2 regions of the Dendrosporobacter quercicolus genome follow, and region 2 is predicted to be linked to the other one. Evidence: a T-box and tRNA genes for the amino acid it is inferred to sense, from the RefSeq annotation. Region 2 holds a T-box; the other holds one or more tRNA genes.
What was found. The T-box of region 2 lies ahead of tyrS (tyrosine--tRNA ligase). A T-box ahead of a tRNA ligase gene usually reads a tRNA of that ligase, here a tRNA-Tyr.
Positions count from the first base shown of each region.

Region 1: it has a tRNA-Tyr gene. The T-box ahead of tyrS (tyrosine--tRNA ligase) is inferred to sense a tRNA for this amino acid. The anticodon was not compared.

Region 1 covers NZ_FNHB01000006.1:160,852-172,915, reverse strand. Annotated here, with positions in the region: gene rpoB (DNA-directed RNA polymerase subunit beta) at 1-3,363, opposite strand, end outside; gene rplL (50S ribosomal protein L7/L12) at 4,031-4,405, opposite strand; gene rplJ (50S ribosomal protein L10) at 4,452-4,982, opposite strand; gene rplA (50S ribosomal protein L1) at 5,189-5,890, opposite strand; gene rplK (50S ribosomal protein L11) at 5,955-6,380, opposite strand; gene nusG (transcription termination/antitermination protein NusG) at 6,411-6,941, opposite strand; gene secE (preprotein translocase subunit SecE) at 6,987-7,202, opposite strand; tRNA gene BLR06_RS12690 (tRNA-Trp) at 7,256-7,331, opposite strand; gene rpmG (50S ribosomal protein L33) at 7,360-7,509, opposite strand; tRNA gene BLR06_RS12680 (tRNA-Met) at 7,871-7,947, opposite strand; tRNA gene BLR06_RS12675 (tRNA-Thr) at 7,955-8,030, opposite strand; tRNA gene BLR06_RS12670 (tRNA-Met) at 8,040-8,115, opposite strand; tRNA gene BLR06_RS12665 (tRNA-Tyr) at 8,128-8,212, opposite strand; tRNA gene BLR06_RS12660 (tRNA-Thr) at 8,216-8,291, opposite strand; tRNA gene BLR06_RS12655 (tRNA-Met) at 8,368-8,443, opposite strand; gene BLR06_RS12650 (undecaprenyl-diphosphate phosphatase) at 8,575-9,375, opposite strand; gene BLR06_RS12645 (6-phosphofructokinase) at 9,506-10,594, opposite strand; gene sigH (RNA polymerase sporulation sigma factor SigH) at 10,772-11,509, opposite strand; gene BLR06_RS12635 (NYN domain-containing protein) at 11,709-12,064, opposite strand, start outside.
Region 2 covers NZ_FNHB01000001.1:79,538-91,601, reverse strand. Annotated here, with positions in the region: gene BLR06_RS00400 (YebC/PmpR family DNA-binding transcriptional regulator) at 318-1,055, opposite strand; gene tyrS (tyrosine--tRNA ligase) at 1,134-2,351, opposite strand; T-box leader at 2,410-2,639, opposite strand; gene BLR06_RS00390 (4Fe-4S dicluster domain-containing protein) at 2,691-4,187, opposite strand; gene BLR06_RS00385 (NAD(P)H-dependent oxidoreductase subunit E) at 4,218-4,457, opposite strand; gene BLR06_RS00380 (SpoIIE family protein phosphatase) at 4,476-5,627, opposite strand; gene BLR06_RS00375 ([Fe-Fe] hydrogenase large subunit C-terminal domain-containing protein) at 5,627-7,321, opposite strand; partial or broken gene BLR06_RS00370 ((2Fe-2S) ferredoxin domain-containing protein) at 7,312-7,569, opposite strand; gene yunB (sporulation protein YunB) at 7,808-8,503, opposite strand; gene BLR06_RS00360 (transglycosylase domain-containing protein) at 8,695-10,839, shown strand; gene BLR06_RS00355 (hypothetical protein) at 10,941-11,321, opposite strand; gene BLR06_RS00350 (YbaB/EbfC family nucleoid-associated protein) at 11,508-11,828, shown strand; gene BLR06_RS00345 (hypothetical protein) at 11,842-12,064, shown strand, end outside.

The DNA of each region.
Region 1 (12,064 bases), on a different contig from region 2:
CTCGCCTTTGACGATAGCCTCATAAGTTTTCACACGGCCGACAACATCATCGGATTTTACGGTTAATAATTCCTGCAGGGTATAAGCTGCGCCGTATGCTTCCAGCGCCCATACTTCCATTTCGCCAAACCGCTGGCCGCCGAACTGGGCCTTGCCGCCTAACGGCTGCTGCGTTACCAGCGAATACGGGCCGGTCGAACGGGCGTGAATTTTATCATCAACCAAATGCGCCAGCTTCAGCATGTAAACATAGCCGACGGTTACCGGGTTATCGAACGCTTCTCCGGTCCGGCCGTCATACAATACCGTTTTGCCGTCGGGAGACAAGCCGGCTGCCTTGAGCGCACTGAATACTTCGGTTTCCCTGGCGCCGTCAAATACCGGCGTAGCCAGATGAATGCCGGCGATATCCGGCTTCGGCAAACCATGCCGGTCAAGGTCATAGCCAACGGCTCTGAGCTTATCGTTAACCGCAGGATCGCCTTGTTTAATCTGCATCCCGAGAAAAGCCGCCGCCATTCCCAAATGGGTTTCCAATACCTGTCCGATGTTCATACGCGATGGTACGCCAAGCGGATTGAGTACAATTTGCACCGGGGTGCCGTCCGGCAGGAACGGCATATCCTCTTCCCGCATAATCCGGGACACGACCCCTTTGTTGCCATGACGGCCAGCCATTTTATCGCCTTCAGAAATTTTACGTTTCTGGGCAATATACACCCGGACTAAATGATTGACGCCAGGCGGCAGTTCATCGCCATTCTCACGGCTGAATACCTTAACGTCAACAATCTTGCCGGCTTCACCATGCGGCACCCGCAGGGAAGTGTCCCGGACTTCCCGGGCTTTTTCGCCAAAGATGGCTCTCAGCAGGCGCTCTTCGGCGGTAAGCTCGGTTTCCCCTTTGGGGGTAACCTTGCCGACAAGAATATCGCCCGGTCTTACCTCAGCGCCAATTCTGATGATACCGCGGTCATCAAGGTCACGCAGCGCTTCTTCCGCTACATTGGGGATATCCCGGGTAATTTCTTCCGGGCCCAGCTTGGTATCGCGGGCGTCGCATTCATATTCCTCAATATGGATGGAAGTAAATACATCCTCTTTTACCAGTTTCTCACTAAGCAGAATGGCATCCTCGTAATTATAGCCTTCCCAGGGCATAAATGCCACCAGAACATTAAAGCCTAAGGCCAGCTCGCCATTATCGGTCGCCGGGCCGTCAGCCAGCACCTGACCTTTTTCCACCCGTTCGCCTCTAAATACAATCGGCTTTTGGTTGATGCAGGTTCCCTGATTGGAGCGCAAATATTTTAACAGCTTATAGCTGTCCAAAGTACCTCTATCGGTGCGGATTTTTATTTCCAGGGCGGTAACCTTTTCCACCACCCCGGCGTTTTTGGCCAGAATGACAACGCCGGAATCACGGGCGGCCTTGTATTCCATTCCTGTTCCAACAATCGGCGCCTGCGTCCTTAACAGCGGAACAGCCTGACGCTGCATGTTGGCGCCCATCAGCGCCCGATTCGCATCGTCATTCTCCAGGAAGGGGATCATTGCCGTCGCAATTGACACCACCTGCTTGGGCGATACGTCCATATAATCGACGCGCTCGGCCGGGACAACAATCGTTTCATCCTTATAACGGACGGTAACGCGGGCTTCTTTAAACCAGCCTTCGTCCGTCAGCTCCTCATTGGCCTGGGCAATAACCACTTCATCCTCTTCATCAGCCGTTAAATACCGGACATCTTCGGTAACGATATGACGGTAACGGTCGACTTTGCGGTAGGGCGTTTCCATGAAGCCAAATTCATTAATCCGTCCATAAGTGGAAAGTGAGCCAATCAGCCCGATATTGGGGCCTTCCGGCGTTTCAATCGGACACATCCGGCCATAATGGGAATGATGGACGTCACGCACTTCCATGCCGGCCCGTTCACGGCTTAATCCCCCCGGCCCCAGTGCGCTTAAGCGCCGTTTATGCGTAAGCTCGGCCAGCGGATTGGTCTGATCCATAAACTGAGACAACTGACTGGAGCCAAAAAATTCTTTAATCGCGGCGACCACCGGGCGAATATTAATCAGCGCCTGCGGCGTAATCACATCGACATCCTGGATGGTCATCCGTTCCTTAACCACCCGCTCCATCCGGGACAGTCCAATCCGGAACTGGTTTTGCAGCAATTCACCAACCGAACGCAGGCGGCGATTGCCCAGGTGATCGATGTCATCGGTGTTGCCAAAGCCGTCCATCAGATTAAGCAGGTAATTAATTGACGCAATGATATCATTGCGGGTGATTGTACGGTGCGTATAAGGCAGTTTCGGCGTACAAATCATTTTCACCGGGGCGCCGTCTTTTGTTTTAACTTTCACTTCAATTAAGCTGTCGCCGTCAAAAATACCGTTCTCAGCCAGTTTTTCGAGAACCGGTTCTTCCAATACTGTCCCTTCAGGCACAATAATCTCGCCGGTTTCCTGGTCAACAATCGGCTGATAAAGCGTTTTTCCCATCAGGCGCCGCCGCCAGCCCAGCTTTTTGGTTAATTTATAACGTCCCACCGTCGCCAGGTCATAGCGCTTGGAATCAAAGAATAATGACTCCAGGAGCTGAGTGGCATTGTCAACTGTCGGCGGTTCTCCGGGACGCAGTCTTTTATATATTTCGACCAGAGCCTCTTCCCGGGACGCCGTGTTGTCGCGTTCCAGAGTAGATCTGATGCGGGTATCATCATGAAACAGTTCGGCAATTGCGCCATTGGTGCCATAGCCAAGCGCCCGGATAAGCACAGTGGCCGGCAGTTTACGGGTTCTGTCCACCCGGACTGAAACGACATCATTGGCATCGGTCTCCAGTTCCAGCCAGGCGCCCCGGTTAGGTATTACCGTAGCGTTAAATAGTTTTTTGCCGCTGGTATCAATCGTTTCGCCATAATAAGCGCCGGGAGAACGTACCAATTGGCTGACAATCACCCGTTCAGCGCCGTTAATGATGAACGTTCCATTGTCAGTCATCAGTGGGAAATCACCCATAAAAACTTCTTGCTCTTTGATTTCACCAGTCTCACGATTAATCAGCCGGACATTCACCCGGAGCGGCGCCGAATAAGTAACATCACGTTCCTTGCACTCTTCCACCTCGTATTTGGGCTCACCCAAATTGAAGTTCTCGAAGGATAACACCAAATTACCGGTAAAATCCTGGATAGGCGAAATATCGTGGAAGATCTCCTGCAGCCCTTCCTTCAAGAACCAAGTGTAGGAATTTTTCTGAATTTCAATGAGATTAGGCATGTCCAGTACTTCTTTAGTTTTTGCAAAGCTGTACCTAACTCTTTTGCCCACCGGAACAGGATTGAACATTAAATCCTTCACCCCTTAGCCCAAATTGACTAAAACTTACACATAACATCATGGCAGTCAGTAAATAATAAATGTAAGGCCATACTGCCAAAAGCGGCTGCAGCTTAGCCCAAGCCACACTAGTACCTTGTCAGTTCTAAAACGGCGGGATAATGGCGAGGCTATCTTTCGCAGCACAAGGCGGAGGACGGAGGCATACAGGAGTATGCCGACCGACAACAACGAAGGGTTGCTGACAATAGACCGTCAATATTCACAGGATTAGGGCTGATAAAGTACTAGTACCTTAGCCGCTCCTGTCCGCCGCCATTAAAGAGGCTTGGAACTTGGAGCGGCTTAATCAGCGGATAAAACGAAAAAGGCAAGGCTCCTCATTTAAAATCAAACCTTGCTTTTTTAGTCTGAATGAAAGAATCCGTTTCATCCTCCATTATATTACTATTTCCTGCCAATCGTTAAGTTATACCTTAATCAAAAAATTTTCGAATTCTTAATGCAACTTTTATTCTAAAACAAATGCTGGTTGCAGATTGTCAAACATGTCGCATTTAAGAATATTATCACATTAGACTTATTTTGTCAAGAAAATAAAACCAAAATTACCAAAAAATAAAGGGTACCACTGCGGCACCCTTTATTTTTGCAATAACCTGCATTAAGTATTAAATTACTTAATTTCGGCAGTCGCGCCAGCTTCTTCAAGCTTTGCTTTTAAAGCATCGGCATCTGCTTTGGAAACTTTTTCTTTAATTGCTTTTGGAGCACCGTCAACAAGCTCTTTCGCTTCCTTAAGACCAAGACCGGTAATCTCGCGAACAACTTTAATTACATTGATTTTGCTGCCGCCAGCACTGGCAAGCACAACATCAAACTCAGTTTTTTCTTCCGCGGCAGGAGCAGCGCCGGCGGCGGGAGCAGCAGCCAAAGCTACAGGAGCGGCAGCGGATACGCCGAATTTTTCTTCCAGAGCTTTCACCAGTTCGGATAATTCGAGAACAGTCATGCTCTCAATTGCCTGCATAATTTCTTCTTTATTAGCCATTTTACATGTACCTCCAATATATTCGATAAAAATTTATTTTGCTTAATTAAGCAGATTCTTTTTGTTGGCGTACTGCGTCAAGCGCATACACCAGATTGCGGATAGAGCCTTGCAGAACATTGACCAGACCGGCAATCGGCGATTGCATGCCAGCCAGCACCTGGGCAATCAGTACTTCGCGCGGCGGCAGGGCAGCCAGGGCTTTCACGCCTTGGGCATCGATCACCGAACCTTCAACAATACCGGCTTTAACTTCCAGCACTTCAAGCTTATTTTCTTTCACAAAGTCAGAAATAATCTTAGCCGGAGCAACCGGGTCGGTAAACGATATGGCAAGGGCGGTCGGCCCTTCCAAATGAGCATCCAAACCTTCAAGACCGGCTTCTTTTGCCGCAATCCTGGTCATTGTGTTTTTTACCACACGGTATTCGACGCCCGCTTCACGCAGTTTCCGGCGTAAATTGGTATCCTGAGCTACGGTAAGGCCACGATAATTGGTAAGTACGGCCCCTTTGGCATTAACAAATCTTTCTTTCAGTTCAGCAACAATTGCTTGTTTTTCTGAGGTTACAGCCATGAGAATCCACCTCCTTTCAACCTATAGTTAGGAATTGCGCAAAACAAGCGGTCATACATGAAAAAGACCTCCCGGCAGTATTCACCGGAGGTCGTTATGGCAAAACCATGATTATCCCCGGCCTCGGCAGGCGGACAATGTCCTTTAAACAATACCTGCTGTCTACAGCCTTAAAAGCGTTATTCATTTGTTTGCAAAAATCAGCGTTAATTGGTCTTGCCGGAGGCTTTTAACGGATTTACCTTGATGCCGGGGCCCATTGTAGTACTCATGGTGATTGAACGCATATACTGACCTTTGGCCGCGGCAGGTTTTACTTTAATCAATGTATCGATCAGGGTGTGGAAGTTTGCTAAAAGCTTCTCACTATCAAAGGACACTTTACCAATAGGCGCATGGATATTACCAGCTTTATCGGTACGGTATTCAATTTTCCCTGCTTTAATTTCATTTATTGCCCGGGTGACATCCAGCGTTACGGTTCCCACTTTGGGATTTGGCATTAAGCCTTTTGGACCAAGAATTTTCCCCAGGCGGCCCACTGTACCCATCATATCCGGGGTGGCAACAGCCACATCAAAATCCGCCCAGCCGCCCTGAATCTTTTGCACAAGATCATCAGCGCCGACAAAATCAGCGCCGGCGGCTTCCGCTTCCTTAACCTTTTCGCCTTTGGCAAACACCAATACACGCTTGGTTTTACCAGTACCATGCGGGAGCACTACCGCCCCGCGGACCTGCTGGTCGGCATGTTTAGGATCGACCCCCAGTTTGACGGCCACCTCGACGGTTTCATCAAATTTAGCGGTAGCTGTTTTCTTAACCAAATCTACTGCTTCTTCGGCTTCATATACTTTATCTTCAAGAAGTTTAGCGGCTTCCTGATACTTTTTCCCAAATTTCGGCATTACAAATTCCTCCTGTTGTGGTATTAGCGGAACTTCCTCCCACCAGGCATGCATTATAGACAGCTTAGTCGATAATGTCAATACCCATACTGCGGGCAGTGCCTTCAATCATCCGCATAGCGGCATCGACACTGGCAGCATTCAAATCCTGCATTTTACTTTCGGCGATTTCACGCACTTTGGCGCGCTGAAGTTTGGCAACCTTCTTTTTGTTAGGTTCACCTGATGCGGTTTCAAGTCCGGCGGCTTTTTTAAGCAAAACAGCCGCTGGCGGGGTTTTGGTGATAAAAGTAAAAGAGCGATCCTCAAATACTGTAATCTCGACAGGGATGATCAGCCCAGCCTGAGCGGCTGTTCTTTCATTGAAGTCCTTAACAAAAGCCATAATATTAACACCAGCTTGACCGAGCGCAGGACCGACCGGAGGCGCTGGAGTAGCTTTACCTGCAGGAACTTGCAACTTAACAAGTTTAACAACTTTCTTAGCCATTTATTTATTACACCTCCTTATATTAATCACTTATATCTTCTCTACTTGCGTAAAATCCAATTCAACTGGAGTCTCGCGTCCGAACATGTTGACAAGAACCTTAAGCTTGCTGCGGTCAGGATATAACTCGGTAACAGTAGCTGTCCAATTCTCAAAAGCACCTGAATTAATGCGCACATGTTGAGAAACCTTAATATCAATCTTTGGTTTTAGCTCTTCCATGCCCATTGCTTTAAGAATACGTTTCACTTCAGCTTCAGTGAGCGGGATAGGTTTCGTGCCGGAACCAACAAAACCAGTTACCCCTGGCGTATTGCGAACCACATACCAGGACCGGTCGTTGACAATCATCTCAACCAATACATAACCGGGAAAAACCTTTTTCTTGGCAATCTTTTTCTTGCCGTCTTTAATTTCAACTTCATCTTCCATCGGCACAAGCACCCGAAAGATTTCGTTTTCCATTGCCATCGAATGAACTTTACGCTCCAGGTTGGCTTTTACCTTATTCTCATAACCGGAATATGTATGGATTACATACCAATTTTTTTCGGATTCCATCGCCTTAAGGGACGCCTGCTTACGTCCCCCACCCCCTTAGCCGGCTTATCGTAAAATCAAATGCAATAATTCATTAAACAGGGAATCAACTAGCCAAATCAATATGGAAACTGTTATGACAGAAACAAATACTATTCCTGAATACGAAATAAGTTCCTGTCTAGTCGGCCATGATACTTTTTTCAGTTCGGCTTTTACTTCCCGGAAAAATTTTTTCCAACGCGAAGTAGTCCCTTGCACAGCTGTTTCTTGAGCAGCCATTCTTCTTCACATCCCCGTAGCGTACTGCTATTGAGCTTAAACACAAAGTATACTGGCAGGGGCAGTAGGACTTGAACCCACAACCAACGGTTTTGGAGACCGCTACTCTACCAATTGAGCTATACCCCTACTTATATTAATGCAAGTAACAAATCATTTATTTTGTTTCTTTGTGTAAAGTATGTTTTTTACAAAATTTGCAGTACTTATTGAATTCCAATCTATCCGGGTCGTTCTTTTTGTTTTTATTGGACTGATAATTGCGTTGCTTGCAATCCACACAGGCCAATGTTACTGCATTGCGCATCTTTTGCACCTCTCTTACCTGTAAATATGACAAGTCTTCAAAATGTCACTAATATAATCTAGCATACTTATATCGCCCTGTCAATAGCCCACGGGGCCGGGCATGTTATTTTTCCAGCTTAACCCTGTTGGGTAAAATCAGGATAACAGGCAGTTGCATTGCCGCGCTCAGCAGGACAAGTCACTTTATAAATATTTCCATTTGCAGGCCGTTTTATTCATGCCGCGCCTTCCCCGGGTAAGGTCGGCCGCGCCCGGCCCGCCGCGGCTTCTCCCGGCAAATACAGAACGTCCGGCGCGATACTGCCGCCAAGCTTCAATACAGCAAAAAAACCCCGAAGCACGAGGTTTCATCAACGATGTGGTGGCGGCGCAGGGATTTGAACCCCGGACACTGCGGGTATGAACCGCATGCTCTAGCCAACTGAGCTACGCCGCCAAATATGTGGAGCTAGTGACCGGGATTGAACCGGTGACCTTATCCTTACCAAGGATACGCTCTACCGACTGAGCTACACCAGCATATAAGCTTGGTTGCGGGGGCAGGACTTGAACCTGCGGCCTTCGGGTTATGAGCCCGACGAGCTACCAACTGCTCCACCCCGCGATAAATGGTGTATGGTGGATGGGGTTGGATTCGAACCAACGAAGGCAGAGCCGGCAGATTTACAGTCTGCTCCCTTTAGCCACTCGGGAACCCATCCGTATGGAGCTGGCGAGAGGAATTGAACCCCCAACCTGCTGATTACAAGTCAGCTGCTCTACCAATTGAGCTACACCAGCATGTCGCTTAACACAAGATATATTGTATATCACCTGATACATTATGTCAATATAAATTTTACTAAATCAAGAAATTTGGTTGCGGGGGCAGGACTTGAACCTGCGGCCTTCGGGTTATGAGCCCGACGAGCTACCAACTGCTCCACCCCGCGATAAACAGCATTACCTGGTGACAAGATATAATATTACCACAACTTATTATAAATGTAAAGCCTTTTTAAAAAGTAATTTTATCCAGCAACAACAGACACGTCCTAGCCGGCAGCGACAGAACAAACAGCGATTATCTGACAAAAAAATAATAATACGAAAATGCCGCCAAAACAAAGCGGTAATAAGCAAATGCCGCCAATGAGGAATTGTTTAGAAACCGGAGAAACCAAACCACCGATATGTAGGCCACGACAAAAGCCACGACAAAACCAATGGCAAACATATTAAGTTCGTTGATACTCAGTTTATCCCAAACTTTTAGTAAATCATACAAACAGGCGACCATCATTAAGGGAGCCGCGATAATAAAGGAAAAATCGGCGGCGGCTTTGCGGCTGAGACCAAAAAAAAGGCCGCCCGCAATTGTTGAGCCGGACCGGGAAAAACCCGGCCAAAGGGATAAAATCTGAAACAAACCAACCCAGAAAGCCTGTTTAACACTGATCGAATCAACATCCCGGGTCAGCACCCGGCTGGAGGTTTTCTCCGCTGCCAGCATGAATGCCCCACCCGCTACCAGGCCAATAATGACAGTATAAGGTGAAAATAGATAGGTTTTGATCACTCCATGCAGCAAAAAACCGACCCCCATCACCGGAACAATTCCGGCGATTACGTGCTGGGCCGTCAGGCCGCGTCTATAAACGTTCAAGCGCTGTGGTCTCAGCATGCTTACATATTTATCACGATAGATAAACAATACCGATAATATCGCCCCTAACTGGATGAACACTTCAAATACACTGGCAATTTCACCTTCAAAATTTAGCATTGAGCCCACAATAATCATATGTCCGGTTGAAGAAACCGGCAAAAATTCAGTAAGACCTTCCACAATACCGATGATTACGGCAATCACATTATCACTCATCAGGTCACATCCTTTTTAACAAAATCCCCGCAAAACGTTTGTTTAAACCCGCAACCGAACAGTCCGGGCGCTAGGCCGGCAGCATCAGCAGAGAATCAACTTCCGCGCTTGCAGGCCACTATTCATATCGCTAATCGCCAAAACAAATATTGATTGCCCGGGCGTCAGCAACCAAATCTCCTTCAACCGGCACATTCCCCGGTTTTCCGGCAATGTCCGCCAAGGCCAGCGTAACAATTCGGTTAGCCTGCAAAGCTACCATACAGCCGGTCTGACCAGTCAGCAGGCACTCAACCGCGGCTACGCCGTAGCGGGTAGCCAGAACCCGGTCAAAGGGCGTCGGGCTGCCGCCCCGCTGCAAATGCCCTAAAACAGTGCATCTGGACTCCACGCCGGTCAACCGTTCAATGTCGCGGGCCAATTTTTCGCCAATGCCGCCTAAGCGAATGCTCTCACTACTGCCCTCAGCCGCCTTAACACCAACCATTTTTCCCTGCAGCGGCCGGGCGCCCTCTGCAACCACAATAATGCTGAATAGTTTTCCATTCGCCCGGCGTTCGGTTATTTTTGCATTCACAGCGGCCAGATTATAGGGGATTTCCGGAATTAAAATGCAGTCCGCTCCGCCCGCCAAGCCGGAATGCAAGGCAATCCAGCCGGCATACCGGCCCATAACCTCCAGTACCATTACCCGGTGATGCGACTCGGCAGTAGTGTGCAGGCGATCCAGCGCATCTGTGGCTACACTTACCGCCGTATCAAAACCAAACGTACGCTCGGTGCCGGGAATATCATTATCAATTGTCTTAGGCACGCCGATCACCGGCAGGCCCAATTGGCCAAACTCAGCGCCAATCCGCAGCGTTCCGTCCCCGCCAATGACGACCAGCGCTTCAATTCCCTTGGCCGCCAGATTGGCCAGAGCCTGGCCTGATAAATCGGCATAGACAACTTCATCTTCTTTATGTAAGCGATAGTTGAAGGGATTATCACGGTTGGTAGTACCCAAAATCGTCCCGCCGCGCGGCAAAATGCCGGAAACAGAACTCACAGCCAATGCCTCCAGCTGGTTTTCCACCAGCCCGCCAAAGCCGTTTCGCATGCCCCAGACTTCTATTCCATTACCGGCTGCGGTCTTCACCACAGCCCGGATAACGGCATTGAGTCCCGGACAGTCCCCGCCCCCGGTCAAAACGCCAATACGTTTAAATTCAGCCATAACTGCCTCCCGCCTGCTATTTCAGCCTAATTCTAAATCTTTACTAATTCTTTATACGCCAAAATATGGTGATTATCCTTTGTGGATAGAAAATGCATTTAACCGCAAAGTACGCGAAGGACACAAAGGGAACGCAAAAAAACAAATAAAAAAAGATGGCACCCCTTAGGATGTCATCTAATCGTCATCACCGTCAATACAATCACACAGTTCGTGCAATTCCCGGTTTAATCCGGTCAAGCCCCTGTACATGCCGCGAATCTCCGTATCATCACCGCGATTGTCAAGATACCGCTCCAATTTACGCTTAACCCGCTGCAGGGCATTATCAATTGATTTAACATGACGTTCCAGTTCAACAGCAATCTCCTGATAAGATTTGCCATCAAGGTAAGACATAAGTACTTTCCATTCCAAATCACTCAGAATCTGGCTCATCTTGGCCTCAATATCAATAAATTCCTCACGGCTGATCACGAGCTCTTCAGGGTCAGATATCTTGGAACCGGATAACACATCCAGCAGAGTCCGGTCAGAATCCTCATCATAAATAGGTTTATTCAACGACACATAGGAGTTCAGGGGAATGTGTTTCTGCCTGGTAGCTGTCTTAATGGCAGTAATGATCTGCCTGGTCACACAGAGTTCGGCAAAAGCCCGAAAGGAAGACAGTTTATCATTGCGAAAATCCCTGATGGCTTTATACAAACCAATCATACCTTCCTGAATGATATCCTCCCGGTCTGCGCCAATCAAAAAATATGATCTGGCCTTAGCCCGAACGAAGTTGCGGTATTTGTTAATCAAATAATCCAGCGCGACTGTGTTGTCGTTTTCTTTGGCATCTGCCACAATTTCTTCATCAGTCATATTCTCAAATCCACCGTATGACTCGTATTGAGTGTTTAGCCGCATTGCACCGCCTCCTCATTCCTCAATCTGGCTGTATATCGAACCTGCAGTTAAAAACAACTACAAAAAGAAAATGCGCTAAAGCGCTTGTTTTACAACACATATGCCATGTTTCTTCAAAGCAAATTATACCCTAGGGCGTTAAAGTAGTCAAGCTTAACTTGTCCGCATCCTATTGTTACCACTTGCGGCCCGCCGCGTTTTAGCGGCCGCGCCTTAATTCGTTTAAGCGTCTGGCCACATCGCCATCCAGCCGATTTTCCAGTTCATGCCGGCGGCGATGATGTGCCGAGTCGGCGAAACGGTCCCGTATGACTTTATTCACCCGTTTAACATCTTTTAGCAATTCCCGGGCCGAAATGCGATAGGCCCCCACCCCCAACACCAGCATTTGCTCAGCGCCGTCCGAAGTGGCGACATAAACCGCTTCGCCCCGCCTTACCAGATCATAGGCCAGTTTCTCAATACAGCTGTCGGCTGTCGAGCCTTCTTCTGTAAAAATCACGGTAATCCCCTGAGCGATCTGCCGGTGCATTTGGCCGCCTGCGACAAAATGAG
Region 2 (12,064 bases):
CTACATAAAAAAACTAAAAGCTATAAAAGCCCTTATTTCAAGGGTCTTTATAGCCTTCAGTTTTTTCTGATCAGCTTTTCAATATTATTCTTAGTCTTTTTATTTTTACTCTTTCCCAGTCTTTCAAATATAATTGAAATGTCATGGAAACGATATTGCAATGCCACTGAATATCATTCCCATATTTTGTTTATTCGCGATAATAACTTAAACCCCTTTTATTTTAATCTCAATTTTTTCCATCAAATTATTACATTTTTTTACATTGCGCTGTGATTCCTCCTCATAAAGAACAGGTCCCTGACGGGACCTGCCGCTTACATCATATCATCAGGAAAATCAACGTTTGCATAAACTTCCTGAACATCATCATGATCTTCCAAAGCTTCCATCAGCCGCATCATTTTGGCGGCCTCATCGCCCTGCAATTCAACCGTTGTATCCGGTAGCATAGAAATCTGCGCCACCGAGGTTTCAATATTGTTTTTCTCCAATGCTTCCTGCACTTGATCAAAATCCTCAGGAGCCGTCGTTATTTCAAAAACGTCATCCTCAGTTTTAAAGTCCTCAGCTCCGGCTTCCAACGCCAGCAGCATTAGCGCTTCCTCATCCGGGGCGGCCTCCTGTTCGACAACAAACAGTCCTTTGCGCTTAAACATCCAGGCCACGCAGCCCGACTCACCCAAATTGCCGCCATGTTTCGAAAACAAGTGCCGGATGTCGGCGGCAGTGCGGTTGCGGTTATCGGTCAGAATATCAACCAGCAGGGCTGCCCCGCCGGGGCCATAGCCTTCATACGTCAGTTCCTCATAAGAACTGCCCTCCAGCGCGCCTAACCCTTTTTGCACGGCCCGCTGGATATTATCTTTGGGAATATTATTGGCTTTGGCTTTGGCTAAAGCCAGCTTAAGTTTCATATTGCCGGTAGGGTCGCTGCCGCCCAGACGAACGGCGACGGTAATTTCACGGCTGATTTTCGTTGTTATCTTACCGCGGACAGCATCCATTTTACCCTTGCGATGTTTTATATTTGCCCATTTAGAATGCCCTGACATACATTTCTCCCCTTTACTCCAAATCAGCCACTATTTTACCATAACATGGCGGAATTGGCAAAACCTCCAGACAAAAAATCACGCAATGACGATGCGGATATAAGTCTTCTTGCCTTTTCGCATCAGCAGGCTGTCATCGGTAAATAAATCAGCAGTCAGCTTCATCTCCGGGTCAGTTACTTTATCATTGCCGATATACAGCCCACCCTGAGCAATCAGCCGCCTGGCCTCGCTTTTAGATGCAACGATGCCGGTTGCCGCCATAATATCCAGTAATTTTGTACCGACCATTGCCGGGCTGATTACCGCCTTCGGCGCATGATCCAGCGCTCCGGCGCCGCCAAACAGTGCTTCAGCCGCCTGCCGGGCTTTTTCCGCCTCTTCACCGCCGTGAATGAGCTTAGTGACCTCCAGGGCCAGCCTTTTTTTGGCAATATTAATTTCCTGGTCTTTCAAAGCGCCCAGCCGTCTTACTTCCTCCATCGGCAAAAAGGTCAGCAAGGCCAGACATTTTTCAACATCGGCGTCATCGATATTGCGCCAGTACTGGTAAAACTCATAAGCTGAGGTTTTCTCCGGATCAAGCCATAGAGCGCCTTTTTCCGTTTTGCCCATCTTGCGTCCGTCACTTGTGGTAAGCAGCGTAAATGTAAGGCCGTAGGCCGGCTTGCTTTCCTTACGCCTGATCAGATCAACGCCCGCCAAGATGTTGGACCATTGATCATCACCGCCCATTTGCATGATACAACCGGTTTTCCGGTTCAATTCAAGAAAGTCATAAGCCTGCATAATCATGTAGTTAAACTCTAAAAAGGAAAGACCGCGCTCCAGGCGCTGCTTGAAGCATTCGGCAGTTAACATCCGGTTAACGGAGAAATGGGCGCCAACTTCACGCAAAATCTCAATATAATTAAGCTTTGCCAGCCAGTCGGCATTATTCATCATCAAGGCCTTATGATCATCAAAGTCAATAAACTTTGCAAACTGACGCTTAAAGGCATTTCCATTATGCTCAATCGTTTCCGCGGTCATCATTTTACGCATATCGCTTTTACCGCTGGGATCACCGATCGTCGCCGTCCCGCCGCCAATTAAGCAAATGGGCCGGTGGCCGGCCTGCTGCATATGGGCCATGACCATCAACCCTAAAAAATGGCCTACATGCAGGCTGTCGGCGGTCGGATCAAAACCAATATAAAAGGTAATTCTCTCTGAGGACAATAGATCCTCAATTTCTTTTTCGTGTGTAATCTGGGCAATATAGCCACGCTCTCTCAAAATGTCCAGTACCGACATCATCAAAACCTCCTGATTGCTGCTTAGAATATTTAAAAACAGAAAAGCCCGCCCCCTGAACAGGGACGGGCAAAAACCCGCGGTACCACCCAAATTGCCGATAAAGCCGCTTTGTCGAGGTATATAAACTATACTCTCGGAGCTTTTTAACGGCGGCTAACCGGCTTGGCCAAAATCTTAAGCCTGCTGTTCCCGGGTGTATTTCGTCAGGTATGCCTGCCGGGTTCCAGCCTCCCCCGGCTCTCTGTAAAGCAATCCCTGATTACTTCTTCCATTCATCACATTTAAATTATTAACTTAAGTGTAATATAACAAAAATCCGCCAAACTTGTCAATCTTCTATTTTACGTGCCAATGCCCGCCTTTATGCAAAATCTGAACTACCTGTTCATTATCTGAAGCGGTTTTATATTCCGCTTTTAAAGCGTAATTCTCCACCAGTTTCCCGGTAACTCTGGGATTTGTTAAAATCCCCGGCCCGCCCACACAACCGCCGGCGCAGGACATTCCTTCGAAAAAGTTCGCATCCAGCTTGCCGGCTTTCATTTGCAGCAAAGCTGTTTTGCAATTGCTCAAGCCTTCCGCCCGGTGTGCTTTAATTTCAACGCCGGCATCGATCGCTTCCGCATGTTTGATCACCGCTTGCACGACTCCGCCGGCTCTGGCAAAATCATTGCCGGTCGAGGAAGCTGTTGTCTGATATTCAGTATCTTCAATTGCGGTAATATTTATTCCCGCGCCAACCATCATGCAGGCCACTTCTTCGAAGGTTACTGTAAAATCAACAACTCCGGCATACCGGACAGCTTCAGCTTTTTTGGCAATACAGGGCCCAATAAAGACCGTTATCGCTCCCGGGTCACGTTCTTTGATCACTTTGGCGGTTGCAATCATCGGCGAAACCGTACTCGAAACAGCGCCCGCCAGATCCGGCAAATGCTTTTCCACCATACTGACATAAGCCGGGCAACAGGAGGTTGTCATAAACGCCCGCGCCTCAGGCACTGATTTCAGGAACTCGGCAGTTTCCTCAATGGTGACGATGTCCGCCCCGTAGGAAGCCTCATAAACCTCATGAAAACCGATTCGCCTAAGTGCGCTGACAACTTGACCCGCCTGGACTTTGGCACCAAATTGGCCAATGAAGGCCGGCGCCACCATTGCGTATACTTTTTGCTCCGACTGCAAAGCCTGGATCAATTGAACGATCTCCGAACGGTCAGCGATAGCGCCAAACGGACAGGCCGACTTACAGCCGCCGCATTGTACGCATTTATCATAATTAATTTGCGCCCGCCGGTCGCTGCCGGCGGTAATCGCTTTAAGATCACAGGCGCCTTCGCAAGGGCGGCTTACCTCAATAATGGCGCCATACGGGCAGGATTTTTTACAAAGGCCGCACTCAACACACCTGCTCTTGTCAATATAAGCACGATTTTGCACAACCATGATCGCTTTTTTCGGACAGCTGTTGATACAATGATGCGCCAGGCAATTACGACAGGCATTCGTGACAATAAATTTATCGATGGGACACTGATCGCAGGCTGTCGGTATCACTTGAAGAATGGGCATATCGGCAACAACGCCCTCAACGGCATTTTGCGCCGCTGTTTCCAGTAGAGCCTCAGCCGGCTGACTGAGCGCTAATTTAATCCGTTCCTGCAATACGGCCCGTTCTTTGTGAACGCAACAGCGATAACGCGGTCCATCTTCGGTTACTACAGTATGAAGAATATTGTTTACATTTTCTATTAATTCTCCGGTGAAAGTCATTCTGGCGATTTCCGTCAGGACTTTGCGGCGTAATTTAACAAGCTCCGTAACTTGAGACATCTAGAAACTCCTCTCTGCTTACAAGAATAGTCAACCGTTCATTTTTTCGCCAATAATCTCTAACAGCCGTTCGGGCGTTACATTGGACATCAGGGCGCCATCAATTTTAATATTAGGACCTGTTGAGCAGGCTTTAAGACAGGTGGCCCCCCTTAAATCTATTTGCGCCTTCTTTTCCGGCGGAAGAGCTTCAATTGCCTCGAGTAAATCCTGTCCACCTAATAAATAACAGGCTGATCCCATACAGATTTCTATTGATATAAGTGCCATAACTTCTCCTCCTTAGGGTTAAAACCACTCCAGTTTAACTTGTTTGCCCTTGGCCTCCAGCAAAGCTTTCAGGTTGGCTAACACTTGTGATTTTATATTGATTTTAAAGGGATAATTGGGATTTTGATGAGCCGGATTTACAGCCTTACCTGCCATTATATCAATCATGTCCGCTTCTAGCAACAGGCGCGCCAACAACGTAGCGCCGTCGCATTTGTCCGTTTCATATAACTTTTTAACGTCATTCAGCCGTTCTAAAACAACATTAAGGGTAAGAATTCCTTCCGTAACCAGGTCGATATCGTCCATATAGCTGATCGGCGGCACTTGCTGATCGCAAAGCGCTAAATCCACCGTCAAAGGCTTGCCGGTAACTTTACTTACGATATTCGCAGTAGTACCGCCAGCCACCACTTTTCGGCCCGGCTGATTTAAAAAACGCCGGATAATCTCTTCATCGCTGCCGGAGTCGGCGGGCGGACCGGTAAACAGCGTCAAAAAGCGGGCCTTGTGAACCCTGACGGCTACCGCAGTCGAATCATCGCCCGGGTGGCCAAGATAATACCCTTCCGAACACTTGATTAGCTGATTGGTTATATCGGATGCTTTACGTCCGGTCTTGCATAAGGCTTTCAATTCATCGGCTACGCCGTTCCAGCCCCAGCCAAGCTTTAGCAGGCCGCCAATTCCGGCATGAATAACCCCGTCGCTAACAGCCGTTATGATATCGTTTTCCAGTAAAGTCAGCCGTCCCACCTTTATTTTTTTACCGCCAATGACATTTACCTGTGTCGGAACCTTACTGACTTGTCCATCCCTGATCAGAAAAGTCGGCGGGCAGTCAAATTCCACAATTGTCGCCAGGCCATTATCTTTAACCTTGATAATCTGTAAAGTAGAGTACGCAATCTTACGCTGCCGGCAAACCGGCAGGGTTTCCGCGATTGTATTAACAACATCCTCCAAAGGAATACCGCGTTTTAACATCGATGATGCAATTTTGGTCGTTAATGTTGCTAAAATGTTGGCCTTGACACCACTGCCCAGCCCATCGGAAAGAACAATAATCGTTGCTTGCGGCGTTCTGGCTATGACAACATTGTCGCCGCATAACTCTTCACCGTCTTTTGATAACTGAGTCACTCCTACCTCAGCATGGAGCCGCTGCATCACTGTTCCTCCCTGCCTTTAAGCACCTGCATCATCTCAATTAACGTTGACTTTGTTTCGGCCGTAGTTTCGCCCAACAGTCCGGCAATTTCCTGAGCAACCTGCATCTGCTTGTTAATGATATCCGTCGCCTTGGCAACCGTTTCTTCTTTCATTTTCTGCCATTCCTGCATTCTTTTTTCTTGATCGGTCACGTTGGATATAACCCCAATTACAATACTATGCTCGGGTACCCCAACGATCATTTGTTCTGTAACAATGCCATATTCCGGATACTCAATACGTTTGCTGATCACTTTATCGCCAAAATTAGAAGCAGCGGCAAAGTCAGCGCAATCAATAAACCCGGCCAGACTATCCCCTTTTTCCATGATTTTCTTGCCATTGAACATCTGCTGGGCCGCCGGATTAATTTCCTGAATGATCATTTTATCGTTAACTGCAATGATGCCATTGAGTGAGTGTTCCACTATAATACTGGCAAAAGACTCGGCTTTCGACCGCATATAAGGCATGCACATCTCAATTTCGGCCAAGCCGCTGTAAACAGCAGCCGCTTTCTCCCGGCAGCTATTATAGCCACAGGCGCCACAGTTTTTTTCATCGACTTTGGTAAATTTACCGCTCTGGTGTAATATTTCTTTGATTTCCTCTTCACTGGGTTCGGCCACTGTAACTGCTTCGGGCAGATGCTCACAGGAAAAATCAATACCCTGAGGCAATTGCCTTACTACTTGCTGTTCAACAGAATTGGCATGATCAATTGCCTTAAGCCGTCTAACCGGCATTGGCTGCGCGCTGCCGCCGGCCGGCCCGCCGATACAGCCGCCTTTGCAAGAAAAAGCCTCAATAAACCGGGGTGATATTTCCCCTCTTGCCAGGCTGCCGAAGACCTCTTTACATTCTTCAATGCCATCGACAGCAATGATTTCGGTACCAAGCAAATCAAAATTCATAAACGATTTTAAAATTCCGCCGGCCAGTGAAAAAAATCTGGCATTGCTAAGCGGCTCGGACTGATATGGCGCAGCGGCGATTTGCTTTTGTTCAGGCTTTTGCCGGTTTAACCACTGGCGCAATTGCACAAAAGTCATTACCGCATCCACCGAATGGTGCTCATTGTGTTCAGAGAACTTAGCCATACAAGGCCCGGCAAACACAATAAAAGCATCTTGACCAAACCTCTGCCGGATAATCTGTCCATGCGCCATCATTGGTGAAACTACCGGAGCAAGGTTGCCGGTCAATTCCGGATAATATTTTTTTATAATATTCACGATGACCGGGCAATTGGAGGATATCACCGTTTGTGCCGTGTTTTTCACCAGATTTCTATAGAGCAGGGAAACCGCTTCAGCGCCAACCGCGGTTTCCTCAACCTGGTGAAAGCCCAGCGATTTGATTGCCGAAACAAGCTCACTCGTGCTATATTCAGGAAATAATCCCGAAAATGACGATCCCAGGCTTAAAATAGTCTTCCTGCCGCTGGCAATTGCGGCCTGTATAGCCGGAACATGGCTGATCAGGCGCTTAGCATGCTGCGGGCATTCTGTCACACATTTACCGCAAAATATACACTTATCATCAAGTACCCGCGCCCGCCCCCGGTTAATGCCAATGGCTTTTACCGGACATACCCGCAGGCACCGGTGGCAGTCTTTACAGTTTACCTTACGGGTTGTAATTATTTGCATGCCAGTAGCCTCAGCACTTTTTGCTGAAATATTTCGTTTACATTCTCTACTTTCACATTGGTGATGATTTCATCATTGATTTTTATCACCACACCCTCATTACACCGCCCCTGGCAAAAATGCCCTTCCATATCAATGTCCCCGGGAAGTTTATATCTATCAAATAAAACTTGAAAAGCATGCAACACGCCATATGCGCCACGCAAATGGCAGGCGCTGCCAAAACAAATAGAAATCTTCAATATACCGCTCCTTTCCCTGCTTCAACAAAAAATGCGTTTTTCATCTACAATTTTAACCTAAATATCAGTTAGTATCAAGAATAAGCAGGGACAGGGGAAAGAACTGGGGTGCTCCTTCAGGGTGAACCAAAAAACGCCTTAGGAAAAAGCTCTCCTTGAGGCGTTCATATTTGTTATTTATAACGCGCAGCCGCTTCATTTCAGCTGCTTGCTGCGAGGCGTCTGAATTCAGCCATGGTTTTTACTAGTAAGGATTGCCATTTTCGCTGCTTGCTTCATCACCATGCAATTCATGCGGAATCGGAAACGGAAATTGAACATAGGTGCTTGGCACTTCACCAACTACTACATACTCAGCAATCGGTACCTGGGTATTTACGCTGACACTCTTGCTTACTAAGGGTACAACAATTTTCACTTGCGTGGTGGCCACTAAATAGACCATATGTCTCGTTTGGTTGATGCCCGCCTGTTCAAACTTATCAATTACTTTGACCTGTACGGTCCCTACGGGAATAATGGTAACAGTTATTTTAGGTCCCATACTTGCCAGAAACTGACTGCCGAAAATCTGGCCTATTGGTATTTGAATTTTTTCAGATGAGAGTTCTTTTAGGGCATCTTGTACCTTTATCGTTGTATCAGCTGCAAGTTTATTAAATTCCATTGTATTGGGCTGAATCAACACAACCCGTCCCCTGCTGTCCACCTTTACTGTCACCAGGGTTTGCGGGTCAATGCTCTGGCTAACCTTCTGATGAATAACCTTATTGATTGCCTCGGTCGCAATCAACATTGACCGCGCTTCGGCAATAGCCAGAACGGTCGGCTTCAGATGAATTTCCATCACCCATAATGTAGCGGCCGTAAGCATCAGAAGAACAATGAGCAGCAATGGCAGGGATGTTCGGTTTCTTTTTTTACGCACGGTAAATCTCATGGGTTTACCTCCCCACTGCAAATTAGCTTAATGTCATGTATTATATGGTAGCATATGAAACGGGGTGCATCTTTTAGAATGAATAAAACCCCCCGGACGGCAGTAACGCCTGAAATCACTGAAAAAAACCGACGAATCGGCTCTTTTGTGGTATAATATTTGTCATATGGTATTTCGCAAGGAGGTTGTCCATGAGTTACTCCCGCAATGATGGTCCTAAAGGAGGACGCAAAAATATTAAAAAGGAATACAGTAGAATTTTAGCAATTATATTACTCGTTTTTGTTGTAATGATTACCGGAGCCGGCTTAGGCTTTTTAACCGCCAGTCTCAACACCAAGCCCGGACTTACCAATGATATTAGACCACCTGCCTCATCGCAGATTTATGATATAAACGGTCATCTAATTACAACCGTACATTCTGTGGAAAACCGTGTTCCGGTTACTTTAAATAAAGTACCCAAAAACCTGCAAAACGCTTTTATCTCCGCTGAAGATACGAGATTCTATCAGCATATGGGCATCGATCCCCGGGGAATTTTGCGGGCTGCCTGGTCCAACATTAGTAACCGGGGAGTTTCGGAAGGCGGTAGCACCATCACCCAGCAACTGGCGAAAAATGCCTACCTCTCCCAGGAAAGAACCTTGAAGCGCAAAATTCAGGAAGCATTTTTGGCATTGCAAATTGAACGTCAATATACAAAAAATGAAATACTGGAGCTTTATCTCAACCAGATTTACTTTGGGCAGGGGGCTTACGGCGTACAGGCGGCAGCCCATCTGTATTTCGGCAAAAATGTGGAAGATCTTAATTTGGCGGAATGCGCCATGCTGGCCGGCATACCGAAAAGTCCCAATTACTATTCGCCGTTCAATAACTTGAAGGCTGCTACGGAACGTCAGGCTATTGTTCTTGATCAGATGACCAAATACGGCTATATTGATCATGCCACAGCCCGCAAAGCCAAAAGTACCAAACTGGATCTTTCTTCCCACCGCACTGCCATTAACGAAGGCGGAATTGCCTCGTATTTTGTAAATTACGTTACCCAGCTGCTCATTGATAAATATGGCGCTGATGCCGTATATAAAGACGGCTTAAAGGTTTATACCTCTCTTGATCTGAATATGCAGCGGGCGGCGGAAAAAGCAATGACCAAACTGCCTACCTACCGTACGGATGATCATGGCGTTAAACAGCCGCAAGGCGCACTGGTCGCCATTGATCCCCGCACCGGCCATATTAAAGCCATGGTCGGCGGGCGCGGCAATGATCAATTCAACCGGGCGGTCATGGCCGAACGTCAGCCAGGTTCGGCTTTTAAGCCGTTTGTCTACTTAGCGGCAATTGAAAGCGGCCTGACCCCTTCTACCGTCATCGAAGATTCGAAAGTAACTTTTGGCGATTGGTCGCCAATCAATTATGACGGAAAACTGCATGGCCGGGTTACCATGCGCGCCGCACTGGAACGCTCACTTAATATTCCAACAGTCAAGCTTGCCCAGGAGGTTGGGCCTGACAGACCGCTTTATTATGCTCAGCAAATGGGTATATCGACTTTAGTTATGCAAGGTTATACCAATGACCGTAATCTTGCCATGTCACTGGGCGGCCTGACCAAAGGGGTAACGCCGCTGGAAACAGCCAGCGCCTACGGTGTATTCGCCAACCACGGCGTCCGGGTAGATCCGGTTGCCATCCTTAAAATTGTCGACCGCAACGGTAAAACGCTGGAACAGGCCTCGCCGCGCGAGCAAGCCGTCATTAGCGAACGCAGCGCCTATATCATTACTGATATGCTGCGGGGCGTAATTACCAAAGGCACCGGGACCGCCGCCAACATCGGACGTCCCGCGGCAGGCAAAACAGGCACTACCAGCGACTATAAAGATGCCTGGTTTGTGGGTTACACACCAGATTTGGTTGCCGCTGTCTGGATGGGCAATGATAATGAAGGCTACTTGAACGGTATTACCGGCGGCACCACTCCTGCGGTTATCTGGCAAGCCTTCATGACCGATGCCCTGGCCGACATTCCTCAACGGGATTTCATCAAACCTGCCGGACTGGTCATTGAACCTCCTCCGGCGGAAGATCCGGATAAAGAGGAAACTGACCCGAAAGACGGCGAAGATAAAGATAAAGACTCCGCTAAGGACAAAAAGGACACAGGAAAAAATAAGAATAAACCGGACTCCGCCACTGCCGGTCAGGAACAAAAAACCTCATCCGACAAAAGCCTGGCGCCGCCAAAGCCCCAAAAACCGCAAACCGCCCCGGCCGCTCCACCGCCGCCGCAGAGCGGTAGTGAGGAAAAAAATAATTCGCAATAACAAAAAAACACGCGTTTTTACGCGTGTTTTTTTTTGTAACGCATATACATTATTAGAGAGTGTATCAGAGCTTAAACCTAACCTCAAACAATCCAGTTTCACTACTCTAATAAACGTCTGATTGTTTTAGGCGCTTCAGCTGCAACTTTTACCGAATTCATCGTGCTGTTGATCACTTCAGCAATACTTCTTACCCGGTCTACGGTGGAAGTCATTCCGTCAATTCGCCTATCCATTTGTACATTCTCTGAAGCCAGTGTTAGTATGATTACCATTAACTGAAAGCTGAAATTGGGATTATCCAGGACCCTTCTAATAAACCGCAATGGTGATTGTACAGATTTTTCCGGTTTAGCAAGTTTAACTTCATTATCCTGAGTTTGTTCCGGATCAACATCTGTACCATCTAATGATTCGGTCGATTCGAAAATCGGTCCGGGAGTTACCTCTTCTGTTCTTCTTTTATTTCTGCGCAAGCGCATCCCAACCCCTCCTCACAAATTCCTCACCTATCTTAATATATGTCAGATAGTTAAATTCGGTATCATACAAAAAAAAGTTGGACACTCACAAAATTATTTTCTTCGCATAGAGTGGCATAAAGTGAGACTTGCACGCAGGCATTCCAGGGCTTTCTGATTGTTAAAAAATACCGGAGGTGGCTGTTAATGTTTGAAAACCTTGGCAATATGATGGAAATGGTAAAAAAGGTTCAGCAAAATGTCCAGACCATTCAGGAACAGTTGAAAAGCGAACGTATTGAAGTATCAAGCGGTGACGTAATTAAAGTCATTGTCAACGGCCAGCAGGATGTTGTATCGCTAGAATTAAACGGTAGATATTTATCGCCCGACAATGCCGCTTTACTCCAGGATTTGCTGGTAGCTACACTAAACAGCGCAATGTCAAAATCGCGGGAACTGAATCAGACGGCGATGGGCAAGCTGACCTCGGAGTTAAATATACCGAAGATTCCGGGGTTATTTTAAGGAGGGGGGCTTAATGTCAAACATAACTCCTGATAAAACACTTTTGCAAAGTATCATCAGGATGGTTGATACGGTATCGGCGGAAGGCAGCTACGACACGCTAATCAACGTACTAGCTCTGCTGTGTATAATTACCATATTAAATAAACAGTCGCCCCAGGCCCGGCAGCAAGCCGCAACCAGCACACCGGCAGCAAGCCCTATACAAAAACTTCTCGGTGAGCTAACCAAAAATG